One region of the Dietzia sp. SL131 genome, then DNA from elsewhere that is predicted to be linked to it. Evidence: predicted binding sites of a transcription regulator. Region 1 holds the regulator's gene; the other holds the start of a gene.
What was found. The regulator LexA, encoded in region 1, represses DNA repair genes until DNA is damaged. The targets are predictions, from matches to a motif close to CGAACANNTGTTCG.
Positions count from the first base shown of each region.

Region 2: a site for LexA is predicted at 2,564-2,577, ahead of OVA21_RS17625 (HNH endonuclease signature motif containing protein). Genes of this name have one in related genera too.

Region 1 is NZ_JAPPRI010000003.1:1,452,935-1,457,039, forward strand. Features, by position in the region: gene hrpA (ATP-dependent RNA helicase HrpA) at 1-824, shown strand, start outside; gene nrdR (transcriptional regulator NrdR) at 835-1,290, opposite strand; gene OVA21_RS07590 (hypothetical protein) at 1,402-1,836, opposite strand; gene lexA (transcriptional repressor LexA) at 2,026-2,736, shown strand; gene hflX (GTPase HflX) at 2,776-4,105, opposite strand, start outside.
Region 2 is NZ_JAPPRI010000003.1:3,540,625-3,544,729, forward strand. Features, by position in the region: gene OVA21_RS17600 (maleylpyruvate isomerase family mycothiol-dependent enzyme) at 1-413, shown strand, start outside; gene OVA21_RS17605 (fluoride efflux transporter FluC) at 428-835, shown strand; gene crcB (fluoride efflux transporter CrcB) at 822-1,208, shown strand; gene thpR (RNA 2',3'-cyclic phosphodiesterase) at 1,261-1,824, shown strand; gene OVA21_RS17620 (nucleosidase) at 1,886-2,512, shown strand; gene OVA21_RS17625 (HNH endonuclease signature motif containing protein) at 2,625-4,105, shown strand, end outside.

The DNA.
Region 1 (4,105 bases):
CGGTCACCGGCTCGGTGGACGGTGTCGAGGTGACCGTCTACCCCGCCCTGCGCGTCGGTGGGGACGGAATTCACCTCGTGGCGTGCGCCACGGAGGACGAGCGTCGATCCACCCAGGCGTCGGCGGTGCTCACGCTGGTCTCGGGCGGCCTGGTCTCGACGGCATCGATTCTGCGCGGTCGCCCGGTCCAGCAGCGGCTCGCGCTCACCCAGTACCCGCATGGCGGGATGGAATCCCTGGTCTCGGATGCGTCGCTCGCCGCGAGTGGGCGGATCATCGCCCGGCGAAAGGGCGCACCGGTTCTCACGGTCGCGGAGTTCCACGAACTCCAGGCCACTGCGCGGGCGGAGGTCCCCGGTGCGGTGGCGTCCGCGATCTCGTCGGCGGTTCCCGCGCTGATGGCCGCCCAGTCCGTGTCGGGCCGTCTGGCGGCGGCGCCGGCAGACGTCGCCGACGAGGTCCGTCCCTCGCTGGACTTCCTCGTCGGGCGCGGATTCCTCGCCCGCCATCCCTCGGATGTGCTTCCACATCTGGAGCGACATGTGCGGGCGGTCGGCCTCCGGTTGGACCTCGCGGAGAAGTCACCCGCCCGGCACGGCAAACTCACGGCGAAGCTGAACCGCTCCGAGTCGATCGTCGAGGAGGCGTGCGCCGCGCTGCGACGGCGGCCGGGTGGCGCACGGGCGTGCCGCGACCTGCGGTGGATGCTCGCCGAGTACCGGGTGGGGCTGTTCGCGCAGTCACTGGGTACCGCACGGCCGGTATCGGCAGAGCGGATCGACAAGGCGGTCGCGTCTGCGCTCGCCCCGCGGTCATCCCGATGACGCCGAGCGGTCAGCGGCTCGCGCGGCGCTCCCGGAGGGCGATGATCTCGCCTTCGAAGTCGTCGGCCGAGCTGAACTGCTTGTACACGGACGCGAACCGCAGGTAGGCGACCTCGTCCAGATCCTGCAGAGGGCCCAGGATGGCGAGCCCGATCTCGTGGGCGGGAACCTCGGACGCACCGCCGGATCGCACAGCGTCCTCGACCTGCTGGGCGAGGCGACGCAGAGCGTCCTCGTCAACCGATCGTCCCTGGCACGCGCGGCGGACACCCCGGACGACCTTGTCCCGACTGAACGCCTCGGTCACCCCGTTCCGCTTGAGAACCGTCAGCAGGGGCGTCTCCAGCGTCGTGAACCGGTGTCCACACCGGGGGCACTCCCGTCGACGCCGGATCGCCTGACCCTCGTCGACGGATCGTGAGTCGATTACCCGAGAGTCCTCGTGGTGGCATGTCGGGCAGTACATTCCCGTGGGGCCCTTCGTCGACCGGAGTTCACGCGTCCCGGATCGTGCCTGACGGAACGCGGGGGCGGTATACAACCGCCCACGGTCCATTCTAGGAGGCCCGCTGCCCGGTCACGCGTAGGCGGGTCCACCGAGGAAGGCCACTGCGAGAAGCATGATCACGCCGAATGCGATCCCGCACGCCAGTAGCACCCAGGCCGGCACGTCGTCGACGACCCCGGTGGACGCCGGGGCCTCGACATGGCACGCCCGCACGCGGTCCGTGGAGACCGGGCGCACGAGCACACGGCGACCCGGGGCGACCGACGTGACGGCGGCCGGACGGGCGGTCACCCGCGGCCGGACGAGATTCTCCGCACGCGAGGACGTGACGGCGGGCCGGCTGCCCTCCGGTCGGGCCAGGGGGCGTCGCGGCGCACGGGTGGACCGCGCCGACACGTCACCGGGCCGGTCGAGGTGCGCGACCCGTCCACGATGGTCGTCGGGGCAGACCTCGGTCCACCGCGCGGCCGGACGTGGGTGGGACTGAAGCTCGACAACGGTCATGGTGGCTCCCTACTCGATACGGTGTGCGATCGTGATTCGCACACCTGTATGTGTTTCTCAGTACATCTGTTCGAATCCGAACTCCCCTAGAGTTGTATCACGCGACTCCGACACAGTCACGATCCACGGAGGAATTTCTTCGAACACGTGTGTGGCGCGCCGCAGCCCGTGGCACTAGGGTGTAGACAGATCACAGCGTCGAACATCCATTCGCCGAAGGGACCACACGAGATGCCGAAGCCCGATTTCGAGTCACTGACGGACCGACAGAAGAGCGTTCTGCTCCACATCCACGACACCGTCAAGGAGCGTGGCTATCCGCCGAGCATCCGCGAGATCGGGGACGCGGTCGGCTTGCAGTCCACGTCGTCGGTGGCGCATCAACTCCGCACGCTGGAGAAGAAGGGCTTCCTGACGCGGGATCCGCACAAGCCGCGGGCGGTCGACGTCCACGGTGTCCCGGGGCAGAAGTCACGGGGCCGTCGGTCACCTGCTCCGGAGCCCCAGCGTCCGGGCGGCGCGGTCGAACCCGTCTACGTCCCCGTGCTCGGCCGGATCGCGGCGGGCGGGCCCATCCTCGCGGAGCAAGCCGTCGAGGAGATCTTCCCCCTGCCGTCGGACCTCGTCGGATCAGGCGATCTGTTCATGCTCAAGGTCGTCGGCGAGTCGATGATCGACGCCGCCATCTGCGACGGCGACTACGTGGTGGTCAGGCGGCAGAACGTCGCGGACAACGGGGAGATCGTCGCCGCCATGATCGACGGGGAGGCGACGGTCAAGACCTTCCGGAACGACTCGAGCGGAGTCTGGTTGCTGCCCCACAATCCGTCGTTCAGCCCGATTCCGGGCGAGCACGCGACGATCCTCGGCAAGGTCGTGACAGTGTTCCGGAAACTCTGAGTCCCGGTTCGAACGACGCGCCGCCCGTCCCCGAAGGGGTCAGGCGGCGCCGTCATGTGGACCGCGGGCGGCGAACTCGTCCAGTTCGCCGGCCACGGACGCGGGCAGGCGGACCACCAGCCGGGTTCCGTCCTGGGTGTGTTCCTCCTCGACCACCGCGCCCTCGGCGTGGACCCGCGACACCACGTCCCCGCGGGAGTACGGGACGGACAGGGTCACCTCGGTGTCCCCCGAGGCGACGATCTGCGTGATTCGCTCGAGGAGTTCGTCGACACCCTGCCCGGTGACCGCCGAGACGAACACGGCGTCGGGCAGCGCGTGGTGCAACTCGGTGAGGACCACGGGATCCGCGGCGTCGATCTTGTTGATCACCAGGAGTTCCCGAGGCCGCTCCGCGTTCTGCTCCTCGACCACCTCGTTGATCACCTTGCGCACCGCCTCGATCTGGCGGAGCGGGAAGGCATCCGAACCATCCACGACGTGGAGGAGCAACTCGGAGTCGACGACCTCTTCCAGTGTGGACCTGAACGCCTCGACCAACTGGGTCGGCAGGTGTCGGACGAATCCCACGGTGTCCGTGAAGACGACTGCTCTGCCGTCAGGCAACTCGGCCTTGCGCGTCGTCGGGTCGAGTGTGGCGAACAGGGCGTTCTGAACCAGGACGCCGGCTCCGGTGATCCTGTTAAGCAGGCTCGACTTCCCGGCGTTCGTGTAGCCGGCGATGGCGATGGACGGCACCGGAGTGGAACGCCGTCGGTGCCGTTTGGTGTCCCGGGCCTGCTTCATCCCCTTGATGTCCCGGCGCAGACGGGCCATCCGCTCGCGGATCCGACGCCGATCGGTCTCGATCTTGGTCTCACCCGGGCCACGGAGACCGACGCCGCCGTTGCTCCCGGCACGACCGCCCGCCTGGCGCGACAGCGACTCGCCCCACCCACGCAGACGGGGGAGCATGTACTCCATCTGGGCGAGGGTCACCTGGGCCTTGCCCTCACGGCTGGTGGCGTGCTGCGCGAAGATGTCGAGGATCAGCGCGGTACGGTCGATGACCTTCACGTTGACCGCCTTCTCCAGCGCGAGCAACTGTCCAGGGGTGAGTTCGCCGTCGCAGATGACGGTGTCCGCGCCGGTCGCGGCGATCACGTCCTTGAGGACGCTGACCTTGCCCGACCCGATGTAGGTGGCGGCATCGGGCTTGTCACGCCGCTGGATGAGCGCGTCGCACACCTCCGATCCCGCGGTCTCGGCGAGCTGGGCGAGCTCGGCCATCGCGGCGTCCGCCTGCGCGGCGGACCCTTCGGTCCAGACACCGACGAGCACGACCCGTTCGAGTCGGAGCTGGCGGTACTCGGCGTCGTTGACGTCCTGG
Region 2 (4,105 bases), 2.1 Mb from region 1:
AGAACGCCCTGCACGGTGCCGCCGCGACGACGCCCGTGCCGGAGGACGTCGCGGTCGACACGATCGACGAGTTCTGTACCGTCATGCGCCCGCACATGGCCGCCCACGTGCCGCCGCTCGCGGTGACGATCCGCCTCCGCGGCGTCCCCCACGCCCCGGAGGGCCCGGCCGCGGTGGGCCTCGCCGCGGGCGCCGAGCCGGTCGGGGCGGGCGCCCTCGGCGCGCTGGAGTGGGAGCTGCCCGGTACGGACGGTGCGGGCCCCGACTCCACGGGCGTGGTCGAGGTGGCGGGGCCGCCGGAGACGCTCGCCCTGCTGCTGTGGGGCCGCGTCGGCCCCGATGCCGCGGGCCTGGAGATCACCGGTGATCGCGACGGACTCGACGCCGCACTGGAGGCCGGACTGTCGACGTGAGGTTCCCCGCCGCGATGGTCACTCTCACTTCGATGGCCGTCGTCGCCGTCGGCGGGGCGGCTGGCACGTTCGCGCGGGTCGTCGTCTCCGAGTTGGCGCCGCCGGCCCTCACCGTGACGCTCGCGATCAACGTCGTGGGCGCGTTCGCACTGGGGGTCGTCCTCACCGTGCTGCCCGAGGGCGGGGCGTGGCGACGAGAGGGACGACGACAACGACGACGACATCACGCCCGGTTACTGCTCGGCCCCGGTTTCTGCGGGGGGTTCACCACCTACTCGCTCATCGCCCTGCAGGTCTCGACCCTGGCGCGGGCGGGTGATGGGGTCGGCGCGATGGTCTATCCCGCGGCGACGCTCGTGCTGGGCGGTGTGGCCACCGTGCTCGGGATGGCGCTGGGATCGCTGGGTCATGACGGTGGGTGACGCCGTGATGGCGGTGTGGGTCGCGCTCGGCGGGGGCGTGGGCGCGGCCCTGCGCTACGGCGTGGGCCTGGCGGTCGCCGCGCGGTGGCATGGCCGGTTTCCGCTGGGCACGTTCCTCGTCAACGTGTCGGGTTCGTTCGCACTGGGCCTGGTCATGGGGCTGCTGGCCGGACCCACGGGAAGCGGCGGGACGGTGGCCGTGCTGCTGGGCACGGGGGCGCTCGGCGGCTACACGACGTTCTCCACGGCCAGTTATGACACCGTTCGCCTGGCCCGCGACGGCCGGTTCCTCACCGCGGCGGCGTACGGGGTGGGGACGATGACAGCCACGGTGGCCGCCGCCGCTCTGGGGTGGTGGCTCGCGGGCTCGTGATGGATCACGACTCGGGCTTGCGGACCACCGGCGCATGGTCCACGGTGGGGTGATGGGGCATCGGATGTTCGTCGCGGTCGTGCCGCCCGACGAGGTTCGCGAGGAACTGGAGCGGTTCCTCGAGCCGCGGCCGGGTCTGACGTGGACGAACCCCGCCCAGTGGCACCTCACCCTGACGTTCTGTCCCGACGTCGACGACTGGCGCCTCGACGAGCTGACCGAGCGGGTGGAGGCGGTCGCCCGGAAGCACGAGCCGTTCACTCTCCGGCTGGCCGGCGCGGGGGCGTTCCCCTCGGTCGAGCGGGCCAAGGTGTTGTGGGCGGGGGTCGATCAGCCCGAGGATCGGCCGCTCCACGCGCTCGCGGCGGGCGTCCGCTCGGCCGCCAACGCGGCGGGCTGCGCCCCGGACGGCGCCCGGTTCCGTCCGCACCTCACGCTCGCCCGGCTCGGCGGTCGCGACGATGCGACCGCCTGGCTGCGGGTGCTCGACACCTTCACGAGCAGCCGGTGGGAGGTTTCCGAGGTCGCGCTCGTCGACTCGTTCCTCGGCGAGGGGCCGCGGGGCCGGGCTCGCCACGAGGTCGTGGCCCGGTTGCCGCTGGGCGCGGGCGAGTGACGCTGGTGGGACCCGCCCGGGGGCTGAACGGACAGGCCCGGCGACGGCTACCGTATGGCGCGTGGAACTCATCGGGACCGTCGATCCGGCTCACCCTCTCGTCGTCGTCGCGCTGGAGCAGGAGGCGCGGCACTTCGTCACCGACTTCCCGGTGCTCGTCACCGGCGTCGGCAAGGTGCGCGCGGCCGTGGCCGTCGCGCACGCGCTCGGTGGCGGGGCCCGGCCGCGTGAGCTGGTCAACGTGGGCACCGCGGGCGGGTTGCACCCGGGGATGGAGGGCACGCACGAGATCGCGACCGTGTTCCAGCACGACTTCGACGACCCCGCCCTGCACGCCGTCACCGGCCGGCACGACGGCCCGCCGCTGGCGCTGTCCGCCCTGCGTGCGGTGACCCCCGAGCACGCCGCCGCGCCGTCGGGGCCCGGGGGATCGGCTGCGCCCGTGCTCGCGACCGGCGACAGTTTCGTCGCGGGCGGCCCGGTGCGGAACCGCCTGGCCGGGATCGCCGACCTGGTGGACATGGAGGGGTATGCGGTGGCCGCGGCGGGCGCGATGGTGGGCGTACCCACGCGGCTGGTCAAGCACGTCTCGGATGCCGCCGACGAGTCCGCGGGCACCACGTGGGTCGAGGGTGTCGACGCCTGCGCGCGGATCCTGGCGCAGTGGGTGGGTACCAGGTTGGGATGAGTGATCGAAGATGATCGAACCCTTGTACTAATGCGCCGGCGCGGGTACTATCGAATGTAGGTTCGATGTCGATGTCGATGTCGATGTCGATGTCGGTGGCGGAGGGGGTGGAATGGTGACGACGACGAGTGCGCTGTTCGCCGTACCCGAGCCCCTCGGCATGGTCGATATGGAGGCCGTCAGCGAGGCGGCCCGTGCCGCGACGCTGGCGCAGAACCGCGCCGGGGCCACGCGGCTCGAGGCGGCGCATGTCCTGGTCGACCAGTTCGCCCGGGCCGAGCAGGTACAGGCGGAGGAGGCCGGCGCCGGTTCGCGTCGGCCCGCGTACGCCCGGCTGGATCCGGAGGCCCGGGCCCGCGATCACCTCGTGGCGGCGTGTCAGCTCACGTGCTGGCACGCCGCGCGGTTGGTGACGGCCGGGACGCAGATCCACCGGCGGCTGCCCCGTCTGCGATCCACGGTCGACCGCGGGCTGCTGCCCGAGCAGTTGGCGGTCGATATCGCGTGTCGCCTGGCGGAGGTGTCCGACGCGATCGTGTCGGCCGTGGAGGACGAGGTGGTCGCGCGCTTCACGGACGATCTCGACGGTGGCGACCGGCCGACCCGCAACGCGGTGGACTCGGCGATCGATGACGCCGTGGAGCGACACGACCCGGCTGCCGCGCAGGACGCCGCCGCAGCGGCGGCCGCCACCCGCTCGGTCCGTTTCCGCGGCGACCGGAACGGCATGGCCACGATGTGGGCCAAGCTCACCGCCGCCGATGCCGAACTCCTCCGGCGTCGCATCGAGACCGATGCGTCGGCCGCCTCGGCGGACGGACTGGACGGTTCCCTGGATCAGCTCCGCGCCGACGCCCTCGCCGCGCTCGCCGTCTATCCGCCTGCTGGTGACCCGTCCGCGACCAGCCCTTGCGCGACCGACCCTGCCGCTGCCCCTGCGTCCGAGCACGACGGCATCGAGCTCGGCGACGTCAGGCTCGGGGCGGACCTCCCCCGGCCCACGCTGGGCAACGCCGCGCGGGCCGGTCAGCCGATCCGCATCAGCGTGATCGCCTCCGCGGCCCGGGGTCTGCCCAACCGTGTCGAGTTCGTCCACGGCACCTACAGCAGCGTCGAGTGGCTCTGCACGGAACTGCTCGAGGGCGACGACGCGAGCGTGCGGTTCGAGCTCATCGACCCCGCCCCCGGCGTGCTCGACTCCCCCGAGCACGCCCTGCGCTACGTGATCACCCCGGCGATGGCCGAGCGAATCCGCATGCGCGACGGGACCTGCCGCCACCCCGGGTGCTCGGTTCCCGCCGAGGCCTGCGACGTGGACCATGTGATCGCGTTCAACACGAACGACCCTGAGCTCGGCGGGCCGACCACCGAGTGGAACCTCGTCTGCCTGTGCCGCAAACACCACCGCGAGAAGACGTTCGGGACCAACGCCTACCGGTCCGGGCCGTTGGGTGAACTCGTCATCATCACCGACACCGGACACGAACACCGCACCAGACCCAAGGGACCCTTGGCCCGTGCCCGTGACGCCATCTGGGAACGCGAGTGGAACGCCTTCGCCGACCGCATCGTCGCCGACGACGGCACACTCAT